Regions from separate parts of the Virgibacillus sp. FSP13 genome, predicted to be linked through region 2. Evidence: predicted binding sites of a transcription regulator. Region 2 holds the regulator's gene; the other holds the start of a gene.

Evidence for each region. Region 2 encodes LexA, which represses DNA repair genes until DNA is damaged. Its sites were predicted from a motif close to CGAACATATGTTCG; they were not measured.
Region 1: a site for LexA is predicted at 2,129-2,142, ahead of ACW2QC_RS19195 (DNA topoisomerase). Genes of this name have one in related genera too.

What each region holds. Positions count from the first base shown of each region.
Region 1 covers NZ_JBSVKG010000037.1:6,059-11,580, reverse strand. The annotation lists gene ACW2QC_RS19195 (DNA topoisomerase) at 1-1,915, opposite strand, end outside; gene ACW2QC_RS19190 (MFS transporter) at 2,397-3,239, shown strand; gene ACW2QC_RS19185 (hypothetical protein) at 3,206-3,397, shown strand; gene ACW2QC_RS19180 (hypothetical protein) at 3,578-3,739, shown strand; gene ACW2QC_RS19175 (MarR family winged helix-turn-helix transcriptional regulator) at 3,985-4,416, shown strand; gene ACW2QC_RS19170 (MFS transporter) at 4,413-5,522, shown strand, end outside.
Region 2 covers NZ_JBSVKG010000002.1:128,941-134,462, forward strand. The annotation lists gene ACW2QC_RS02470 (methionine gamma-lyase family protein) at 1-1,038, shown strand, start outside; gene ACW2QC_RS02475 (MerR family transcriptional regulator) at 1,170-1,544, shown strand; gene glnA (type I glutamate--ammonia ligase) at 1,581-2,918, shown strand; gene lexA (transcriptional repressor LexA) at 2,958-3,581, opposite strand; gene ACW2QC_RS02490 (YneB family resolvase-like protein) at 3,869-4,534, shown strand; gene ACW2QC_RS02495 (DUF896 domain-containing protein) at 4,620-4,853, shown strand; gene tkt (transketolase) at 4,956-5,522, shown strand, end outside.

The sequences.
Region 1 (5,522 bases), on a different contig from region 2:
TTTTCCCTTCGATCACACCGCTTCCACATTGAGGACAAGACCCTAAAACTTCATTTGTTTTTCGAGGTGACTGAGAAATTTCGTTAATGATAATATCCTGCCCAGTTTTGATTGTCTCCACTGATTCATTTGTAAAATGAAAGACAACACGTAAAAATTCCTGTTTGTCGATCTCCCCTTTTTGAATGTCTGATAATGTCTTTTCCAAGCGCCCAGTAAATTCTAAATCAAACAGATCTTTTACCGGGAATGTTTCTACTAGCCTTTTTCCTAAATCGGAACAGAATAGATGTTTACCTTGACCCGCGATATAACCGACATCCTTCAATTTCTTAATTGTTTCAGCCCTAGTCGCCGGTGTTCCAATACTGAATCCAGTCAAAATACTTCCTATTTGTTCTTCACTTTCATCTTCCTTATAATTTTTTCCGCACGTTTCCATCACTCGTAACAGCGTTTTTTCTGTGTGATGCTTTGGCGGTTTTGTTACATGGGAGGTAACCTTTGAATCCAGTAAACTTACCTTGTCATTTACCTGAACTATTGGTAATAGATTGTCCTTCGATTGAATGTTTTCTACTTTTTTCCATCCCTTAACAAGCTGTACTTTTCCCTTCGAAGCAAAGTGTCCTTTCACTTCATGTATTTTTGTGATGAGCTTTGTTTCCTCATATTCGGCAACGGGCATAAATTGCATGATAAAACGGTTTTTAATCGCTGTATACACGATTTGTTCATCACCCGTTAGACGTTTTGGTTTCACATAAGTTGGAATGATCGCGCTGTGACTTTCCACCTTGGCATTGTTAAAGACCCGCTTCGTTTTCTTGAATTTAATCTCATCTTTATACGGCAGATCTTCTGCTAATGTTTTCAATACATTGGCTGTTTTCCCAACTAAGCTCTCGTCTAAAGCAACACTAGAAGTACGTGGATATGTGATAAATTTTTTCTCATAAAGTGATTGGGCAACTTTCAATACCTTATCAGATGTCCAGCCTTTATATTTATTCGTTATGTACCCTTGCAAGTTAGATAAGTTGAACAGTAATGGGGCAAACTCCTTCTTCTTCTCCACTTGTTTGTCGGTAATTAGTGCTTGCTTTCCTTGAATCTCCTTTTGAATATTGTCCAACGTATCTTTCTGTTTAAATTTTTCTTGTTTTCCCTCAACATATGTACCTTCATACGCTTGCAGATCATCCGTCTGAAAGGTTGCTGTTAACTTAAAATAATCTTCTGGTTCAAAGTTTTCAATTTCCTTATCACGATCATAAATAATTTTCAACGTAGGCAGCAGAACCCTTCCGATGTTCAGCGCTTTTCCCTTACCTTTTTGATATTTTAATGTCGCAACAGAGGTTAAATTAATCCCAATCACCCAATCAGCCCATTGCCTGCTAACTCCAGCATCTCTTAATGGCCGCATTGTCTCATTTGGTCTCATCTTTTCGATTCCTTGGAGTACTTCTTCCGTTGTCCATTCATTAAGTAACAAGCGATACACGGGTTTGCTTGGATTTGCCCGATAAATGATGCTGTCCCCAATCAATTGCCCCTCCCGATCGTAATCACATGCAGAGATGATCGCATCAACATCATTTCGTCTCATTAAATAATGAATCGTTTTTAGTTGCTTTGTTGCACCCTGATCCGATCGTTGTCTGTTTCGGGGATCTGTTTTTACTTTATACTTAAAATTAGCTGGTATAAACGGAAAGTTGTCTAGTTTCCATTGTGCCATTTTACTATCATAGTCTTTTGCGTCGTATAGCTGAACCAAATGACCAAAAGCCCACGTAATGATATAGTTGTTTCCTTCAAAATAGCCATCTTTTTTACCTTTAATTTTTAGCGCATCTGCAATGTTTTTCGCAACAGAAGGCTTTTCCGCGAGTATTAATGCAACTCCCATTAAGGATCCCCCCCTTTTTTGTGTGGTATAAGTTTTGTTTGACTTATTTATAATGTCAAACAAAATACTTTATTCTATAATAATTATAATTCCCTATTCCAATATTTCATTTTGAATTTAAACCTTATGATATTATCTTCCCCTTTTGTTTTCCACCATGTATACCCGGGGATGAAAATCAGGTTATCTTTATGGTATTCAATTTAACAAAAACGAACATATACTCCCTATTAGATTGTACGATTTAACATGAAAAGTCAATCAAAAAGCGGGATAGGTTTATACTTAATTACATACTATTCATTATTTTTATATTAATTTACATATTCCCATAATTAATGTTAAGCTAGATGAAAGCCTTAACATTAACTGTATATAGTGATCTACATTAAAAAGAGTGGGCAAAATCGGCCTTTCTGGTCAATCTACCTGCTTTGTCAGGGATGGCCTTTGGGATTATTAGCGGTCGTATTAGTGATAGGTGGGGAAAAGAAAAGCTTATGTCGCGTCCTTGGTAATCCCTGCCTTCTGTTTTATAGGATATGGAATGATTCATGATTATATTGCCCTTTGTATCATATCGTTTATTAATGGTTTATCATGGGCGATATACGGTCCGGCGAATCGATCACTTCTATCTGATTACGCACCAGATGATAAACTGGAGCGGATTTTTGGTTATAATTATTGGCTATTTACCGTTAGTGGTGCGCTCGGTCCGTTAATTGGGGTTTCGCTTGAAGCCGGTAAAACGGCACTTCCGCTTTATATCTTTGCTGCTGCACTTCTGTTATTGGCGCCATGTCTATTCCTTTTTTTCTGGAAGCATAAACTTTTCCATAATAGCTACAATACAGGGGAAGCGACAGAGAAACAACAATGGTCTATCATTATAAAGGACCGCACCCTATTATGGCTTTTTCTAGCAAACTTTTTCCTTTTTGCCACAGAGTCTCAATTAGATGCCAATGTCAGTCAGTTTTTATCCAAAACGATGGGCGAAAGTGGATTAACATTATTCGCGTCTCTTTTGACACTGAACACGCTGACTGTTGTGGTTTTTCAGCCAATCGTCATACATATGATAGAAAAAATAACCGATTTTAAAAGCTTTTTGATCGGTGGCATCTTCTTTAGTGCAGGTAGTTTACTTTTTATTTTTGCAGACCTTTACATACTTTGGTTTGTTTTTATGCTGATTTATACGATAGGTGAATTATTCATCAACCCAAAAATGTCGGCCATTTCCGCAAGAATACCAAAAGAAGGGTTAAAAACTATTTTGCCGTATTGGCAACTGGTGGAAGTGCTGGATTCTTCATAGGACCTTGGCTTGGTGGAATTATATTAACCCATCTTGGTGGTCAGGCACTCTTTGCAATGATGTTCATTTCTGGCGCATTGGGAGGGATTTCCCTCTTGGTTGTCAGTGTGCTCCACAGCAGAAAAACAACCAAGCAAACGTCGCAACATATTGTATAGTCCAACAACTTCATCTTCAAAAAATGGGAAAGAGCAGCAATCGATTGCTGCTCTTTTTCTAATTGTTTATGAAAAGTCTCAACACCTTTCTCTGATAATGCGAAATGCGGGAGGGCCTTAGGTATAACATATATTTTCTCACGCTTTAGGCAAACTAATAACGATTGGAGGTGGGATTATATGAATAAAAAGAAGATGCGAAAGAACGATAATGTGCAAGCACCAGGCATTGATCCTGATGATTCTTACGGGGTGGATGCAACCCAATCCGAAATTGAAAATGAAGAATCGACAACTGTTACAAGGCTTATCTATGATGAATATGACCCAAGCGAAAAATAATTGCTTCCCCCAAAAATGCCTAACTTTTTTAGCCCACTTGAAAGATAAGTGGGTTTTTTTAGTAAAAGGAGTCTACAATCATTTAAAATATGCCATTATATCATAGCATATTTTGTTCAAAATGACGAACATTTGTTTTGCTGACATGATTTTTAATTTAAGTTTTATGGTTTACAAACAAACATAAAAAGCGTAACATAGAAAAAGTAATTTTATTTACCTGGGTAAATAATGAGGTGATAAAAATGGACCATATGGACAATCGAAACTTGTTTCACTTACTTAATCAACGCTATCGATTTATCGAAAAGGAAATGAATAAACGACTTCATGACCATGGATTGTATACATCTCAGTGGTCAATTATTTTTTGTCTGGAGCGTTTTGGCCCAATGACACAAACCGAAATTTGGAAGTACCTTAACGTAGAGGCGCCAACAGTTACTCGTACACTATCCCGGATGGAAAAAAGCGGATGGATTGTACGAAAAAAAGGTACAGACAAACGCGAACGTGTTATTGAATTGACAAAAGCAGCAAAACAAAAATTTACCAGTGTTCATCAAACGATGGATGAATTTGAACGAGACATGCTGGCTAATTTGTCGTCAGCTGAAAAACAGCAATTGCAGCAATTACTGCAAAAAATTGGTACAACAGGAGAGGAAAATCATTGAGTAACAATCAACAACCAATCTGGACGAGAAGTTTTATTAGTATTTCCGTGACACAGTTCATGGTTTTCTTAGTTTTTTATGCATTATTAACGACACTCCCAATTTATGTAATCAACAATATGGGGGGCACAGAAGCTGAGGGTGGATTAGTCGTCACGGTTATGTTAATTGCCGCAATTATTGTCCGTCCCTTTTCAGCAAAATTATTAGATAAACTTGGTAAGAAAAAAGGAGTTATCATAAGTGTTGCTATTTTTACAGCAACTTCATTCCTTTATATTTGGACTGATCAATTCATCCCATTATTACTACTACGTTTCTTTCACGGGCTTTCATTTGGGGTCATTTCTACAGCTACTGGAGCAATTGCTGCCGATGTCATACCTCCGTCAAGGCGTGGTGAAGGGCTTGGATATTTCGCAATGGCAATGAATCTTGCAGTTGTCGCTGGCCCATTTATCGGATTGTCATTATTGCAATTTATCACCTTTCAAACACTCTTTGTTATTCTAAGTATCCTAATGGTAAGTGGTGTCATTTGCTCTATTTTGGTTCATGTCCCTGCTACTGAAGCGGTTGATAATTCCGAAACAGTAAAACACAAATTTACGCTGCATGATTTAATTGAAATAAAGGCAATACCAATAGCACTTATCAGTAGCTTGGCTTCGTTAGCCTATGCGAGTGTTTTATCGTTTATTTCGGTTTATGCCGATTCAATCGGACTTTCAGCAGCCGCCAGCTATTTCTTTCTAGTCTTCGCAATTGTTATGATCGCATCACGACCATATTTTGGTAAAGCATTCGATTTACGAGGCCCATCATTTGTTATATTACCTTGTTTATTCATCTTTGCCATTGGTCTTGTTATGTTAAGTTTCACCGACAATGCTTGGATGCTGTTAATTTCAGCGGGGCTTACTGGTCTTGGTTATGGAACGATTTTACCAAGCTTCCAAACTATGGCAATCCAAGCTGCACCAAATCACCGAAGCAGCCATGCGACAGCAACATTTTTTATGTTCTATGATTCCGGTATTGCAGTGGGATCATTTGTATGGGGATTTGTCGTAGCAGCTTTTGGCTTTCAAAAGTTATATATTTTA
Region 2 (5,522 bases):
GGTGGAGAGGACGCATTAGTAAGGCCACAAATGGTATCTGGAACACATGCGATTTCGACTGCATTATTTGGATTGCTTCGACCTGGGGAAGAACTTGTTTATTTAACAGGTAAACCATATGATACGTTGGAATCGGTTATTGGCAAGCGTGGAGACAATACAGGATCATTAAAAGATTTTGGAATTGATTACAAGGAGGTAAACCTGAGGCAAGATGGCTCGATTGATTATGTGGAAGCAAATCGGTCCATTACACCGAAAACAAAGGTCGTTGGTATTCAACGATCAAAAGGCTATGATGATCGACCATCCTTTACAATTCAACAGATCGAGGAAATGGTGCGATTTGTAAAGGAAATAAATAACGAGATTATTGTATTTGTTGATAACTGTTATGGGGAGTTCGTTGAGAAGAGAGAACCATTACATGTTGGAGCTGATATAATCGCTGGTTCTTTAATAAAGAATCCTGGCGGTGGAATCGTTCGGGCCGGTGGGTATATTGCTGGTCGTAAAGAGCTTGTTTTACAATGTGGCAATCGATTAACAGCTCCAGGATTGGGTAAAGAAACTGGAGCCACATTACATATGTTGCAAGAGATGTACCAAGGATTTTTCTTAGCTCCACACGTTGTTGGGGAAGCATTAAAAGGTGCCATTTTTACAGCTCGATTTTTAGAACTAATTGGATATACAACACAGCCAGACTATCAAGCGGAACGAACTGATTTAATTCAATCGGTCACATTTAAAAGTGCAGAGGAAATGATTGCGTTCTGTCAAACCATTCAAATGAACTCACCGGTTAATTCATTTGTAACACCAGTACCTAGTCCAATGCCTGGTTATGAAGATGATGTTATTATGGCTGCGGGAACATTTATACAGGGGGCAAGTCTTGAATTAACAGCCGATGGACCGATAAGAGCCCCCTATACGGCGTATGTGCAAGGTGGTTTGACCTATGAGCATGTAAAGATTGCCTTGAAGGAAGCGGCTGTGAATCTTATTGAAAAAGGTTTTCTAACACTAAAATAGGGAAAAGAAAAAAGAGGTGGAAAGCCATCTCTTTTTTCTTTTAGCAATAATGTTAGGAAACCTTACATAGATTTGACACAATCCATAACAAAAGGTAAACTAATAGTATTAATCATGAAGGGGGTTCGAAAATGAACGATCAGGATAGACGTTCCATGCCCTTATTCTCGATAGGAATTGTAAAGAAATTAACGGAACTAACGGCAAGGCAAATTAGAAACTATGAAGAACATGGTCTTATTCAGCCTGAAAGAACATCAGGGAATCAACGTTTGTTCTCCTTTAATGATGTTGATCGATTATTGGAGATAAAAGACTTACTTGATAAAGGTATTAACTTAGCTGGTATTAAGCATTTGCTTATCACTAATAAACAGATGCAACAACAAAAGGAAACGTTATCTGAAAAAGAACTTAGAATTATGTTAAAGAATGAATTACATGAAGCTGGGAGAATGGGAAAATCTAGCTTAAGACAAGGTGAATTATCTAGGTTTTTTCAATAAAAATAAAGGTTGATTTGAAAGCTGGGAGGCTAACGAATGAGTTCAAAATTATCGAAGGAACAAATTTATCAAATAATAGAGGAGGAAAATGTTCGATTTGTACGCTTGCAATTTACTGACATGCTGGGAACAATTAAAAATGTTGAAATTCCGTTAAGCCAATTGGATAAAGCGTTAGACAATAAAATGATGTTTGATGGATCCTCAATCGAAGGATTTGTTCGAATTGAAGAATCAGATATGTACTTGCATCCAGATCTAGATACATTTGTCGTATTCCCATGGACATCTGACAAAGGAAAAGTTGCGCGATTTATTTGTGATATTTACAATCCAGATGGAACACCATTTGAGGGGTGCCCAAGGTATAATTTAAAACGAAATCTTAAAAAAATGGAAGAATTAGGTTACTCAGCGTTTAATATTGGCACAGAACCTGAATTCTTTTTATTTAAACTAGATGAACATGGTGACCCATCATTGGAATTGAACGATCGAGGCGGGTATTTTGATTTAGCTCCAACAGATTTAGGGGAAAATTGCCGTCGTGATATAGTTCTTGAATTGGAAGAAATGGGATTTAATATTGAAGCATCCCACCATGAAAGTGCGCCAGGCCAACATGAAATTGACTTCCAATATTCTGATGCAGTGAAACATTGTGATGATATTCAAACATTTAAGCTTGTTGTGAAGACAATTGCGAGAAAACATAACTTACACGCGACGTTTATGCCTAAACCATTATTTGGCGTTAATGGTTCAGGTATGCATGTGAATATGTCCCTGTTTAAGGATGGCGAAAATGTGTTCTTTGACAATGATGGGGATATGCAGCTAAGCGAAATAGCATATCAATTTACAGCTGGACTAATTAAACATGCTACAAGTTTTACTGCTGTGACAAATCCAACCGTAAATTCATACAAACGCTTAGTTCCGGGTTATGAGGCACCGAGTTATGTTGCATGGTCAGCGCAAAATCGAAGTCCATTAGTACGGATTCCGTTTTCAAGAGGATTAAGTACTAGGGTTGAACTTAGAAGTGTTGATCCCGCCGCAAACCCTTATATGGCAATGGCAGTACTTCTTGCATCAGGTCTTGACGGGATTACGTCAAAACTTACTCCACCAGAACCAGTAAACCGCAACATTTATGTAATGGATAAAGCAGAGCGTGAAAAAAATGGGATCAAAGATTTACCAGCAACATTGATGGACGCACTAGGTGAGTTGCAAAAAGATGAAGTTGTTTCAGTTGCATTAGGTGAGCATCTTTATGAGCATTTTATTGAGGCTAAAGAGATTGAATGGGACATGTTTAGAACGACCGTTCATCCATGGGAACGTGAGCAGTATTTAGCGTCTTATTAAAAAATCCCCTTGATACGTATATAACGTATCAAGGGTTTTTTAATGAATGTTCCGGTATAATCCAATTACTTTACCTAGAATCGTAACATTTTGATAGATTAACGGTTCCATTGTTGCGTTCTCAGGTTGCAAGCGAATATGATCTTTTTCCTTGAAGAATCGTTTTACTGTAGCTTCATCCTCGTCCGTCATTGCCACAACAATATCTCCGTTTAGAGCCGTGTTTTGTTGCTTTACAATAACCATGTCTCCATTTAATATCCCAGCTTCGATCATACTTTCTCCTTCGATTACTAGTACATATAAACTATCATCTGGCCCGGCGCTTGAGCTTGGAAGGGGGATGAATTCTTCAATATTTTCTACAGCAGTAATCGGGATTCCAGCGGTAACTTTACCTATAACCGGTGCATAGCGAGCCTCTTCTTTTGGTATATTATTCTCTTCTGACGGATTTAAAATTTCAATTGCTCTAGGTTTCGTTGGGTCTCTTCTAATATAGCCTTTACTCTCTATTCTTGCGAGATGACCGTGGACAGTAGAACTTGACGCAAGTCCAACTGCTTCAGCTATTTCTCTTACAGATGGTGGATAGCCTTTTTTGCTAACCTGGTCCTTAATAAAATCAAGAATCATTTGCTGTCTTTTGGAAAGTTTAGTCATTTAGCAAACACCTCACGCATATTATTTATTGATACTAGTTTATCACTAGAATCATAAATAAGCAAACGTTCGTTCGAAAATGTATTGACAAGATCGTACGTTCGATGTACTATACTAATAGACGAACAATAGTTCTTATCTTAATGAAGGAGCTGATTGATATGTTTGGAAAACTTACAAAAACAGATGTATTCTATCTTGTTACTTTTGCTTTAACATTGGGGTTCTTATACTTTTCAATGGTTACCAGCGCATAGTATACTGATATAAATGAAGGGGTAATTGGATTGAAAGCGATTCTTTATTGTCGGGTAAGTACAGATAAAAAAACTCAGGAAACATCTTTAGCACGACAAAAGCGGGAACTCATCAGTCTTGCAGCACGTTATGAATTCACTGTTGTTGATATAATCGAAGAGCAAGCAAGTGGCTATGATATCGACCGTGATGGTATATTTCAGCTACTTGACTACTTTTCTGCCAATAAAGCGGATTGTTTACTGATCCAGGACGAAACTAGGTTAGGGAGAGGGAATACAAAGATCGCGCTATTTCATCAACTGCATAAATTGAATATATCGATATATACTGCAATTCAGGACGGACAGCTGGAACTTTCCGAATCCGATTCAATGGTTTTACAAATTGTCGGGATCGTTGAAGAGTATCAGCGGAGAATTCACAATACAAAAATTAGACGGGGAATGAAAAAAGCCATCCATGAAGGTTATGATCCAAGTAAGAATTTAGCAAATCGCAATCAAGCACCTGGTAGGGAAAGAAAATCATTTCCTATTGAAGAAGTTGTCAAACTAAGACAAAAGAATTTAACCTTTGAGGAAATTGCTAATACATTAAATGGCATGGGACATTCAGTTTCCAAAGCAACGGTTCATCGAAGATATCAAGAACATCAAGAACAACAAGAACAACAAGAACATCTTAATGCTTGAAACAATTATAAAGGAAAGGTATCATGAAAAAGCAAGGACACATCATTGTTCTTGCTTTTTTTGTACGTTATAGGAGGTAATTTTTATGATAGCAAAAGAGAAATTAGATAGAATAAATAAACTGGCAAAAAAGTCGAAAAGTGAAGGGCTGACAGACAAAGAAAAAAAAGAACAAAAAGAGCTCAGGCAAGAATATTTACAAAACGTACGTAAATCCTTTAAAAATCAATTTAAAACAATGACCGTTGTTGACCGAGAAGGTAATGATGTGACACCACAGAAGCTGCGTGACTTTCAAGAAAAAAATAAAGGTCATTAACACATAATACAACTAAAGAAAAAGTATTACTTGTTAGAAACTCATCTTCATTATAAAATGTTAAGGGATAGATTAAGCTTGTAAAGTGAAAGGGGAATAAGTATGTCAAAAGATATCGAACAGTTATCCATTAATACAATACGTACTCTAGCAATTGACGCAATTGAAAATGCAAATTCGGGTCATCCAGGTTTGCCAATGGGTGCGGCTCCGATGGCGTATACACTGTGGACTGATTTTATGAACCACAACCCGAAAAATTCAAAATGGTTTAACCGTGACCGTTTTGTGCTGTCAGCTGGTCATGGTTCCATGCTGTTATATGGGCTGCTTCATTTATCAGGATATAATGTCACCATTGATGATTTAAAAGAATTTCGTCAGTGGAATTCAAAAACACCTGGACATCCTGAAGTACACCATACAGACGGTGTAGAGGCAACAACTGGACCTTTAGGACAAGGCATTGCAATGTCAGTTGGAATGGCGATGGCTGAAGCACACCTTGCTGCAACATATAATCAGGACGATCTTTCCATTATCGATCATTATACATACGCACTTATTAGTGATGGTGACTTAATGGAAGGTATTTCACATGAAACAGCTTCACTTGCAGGCCATCTTGGATTAGGAAAATTAATTGCTTTATATGATTCAAATGATATT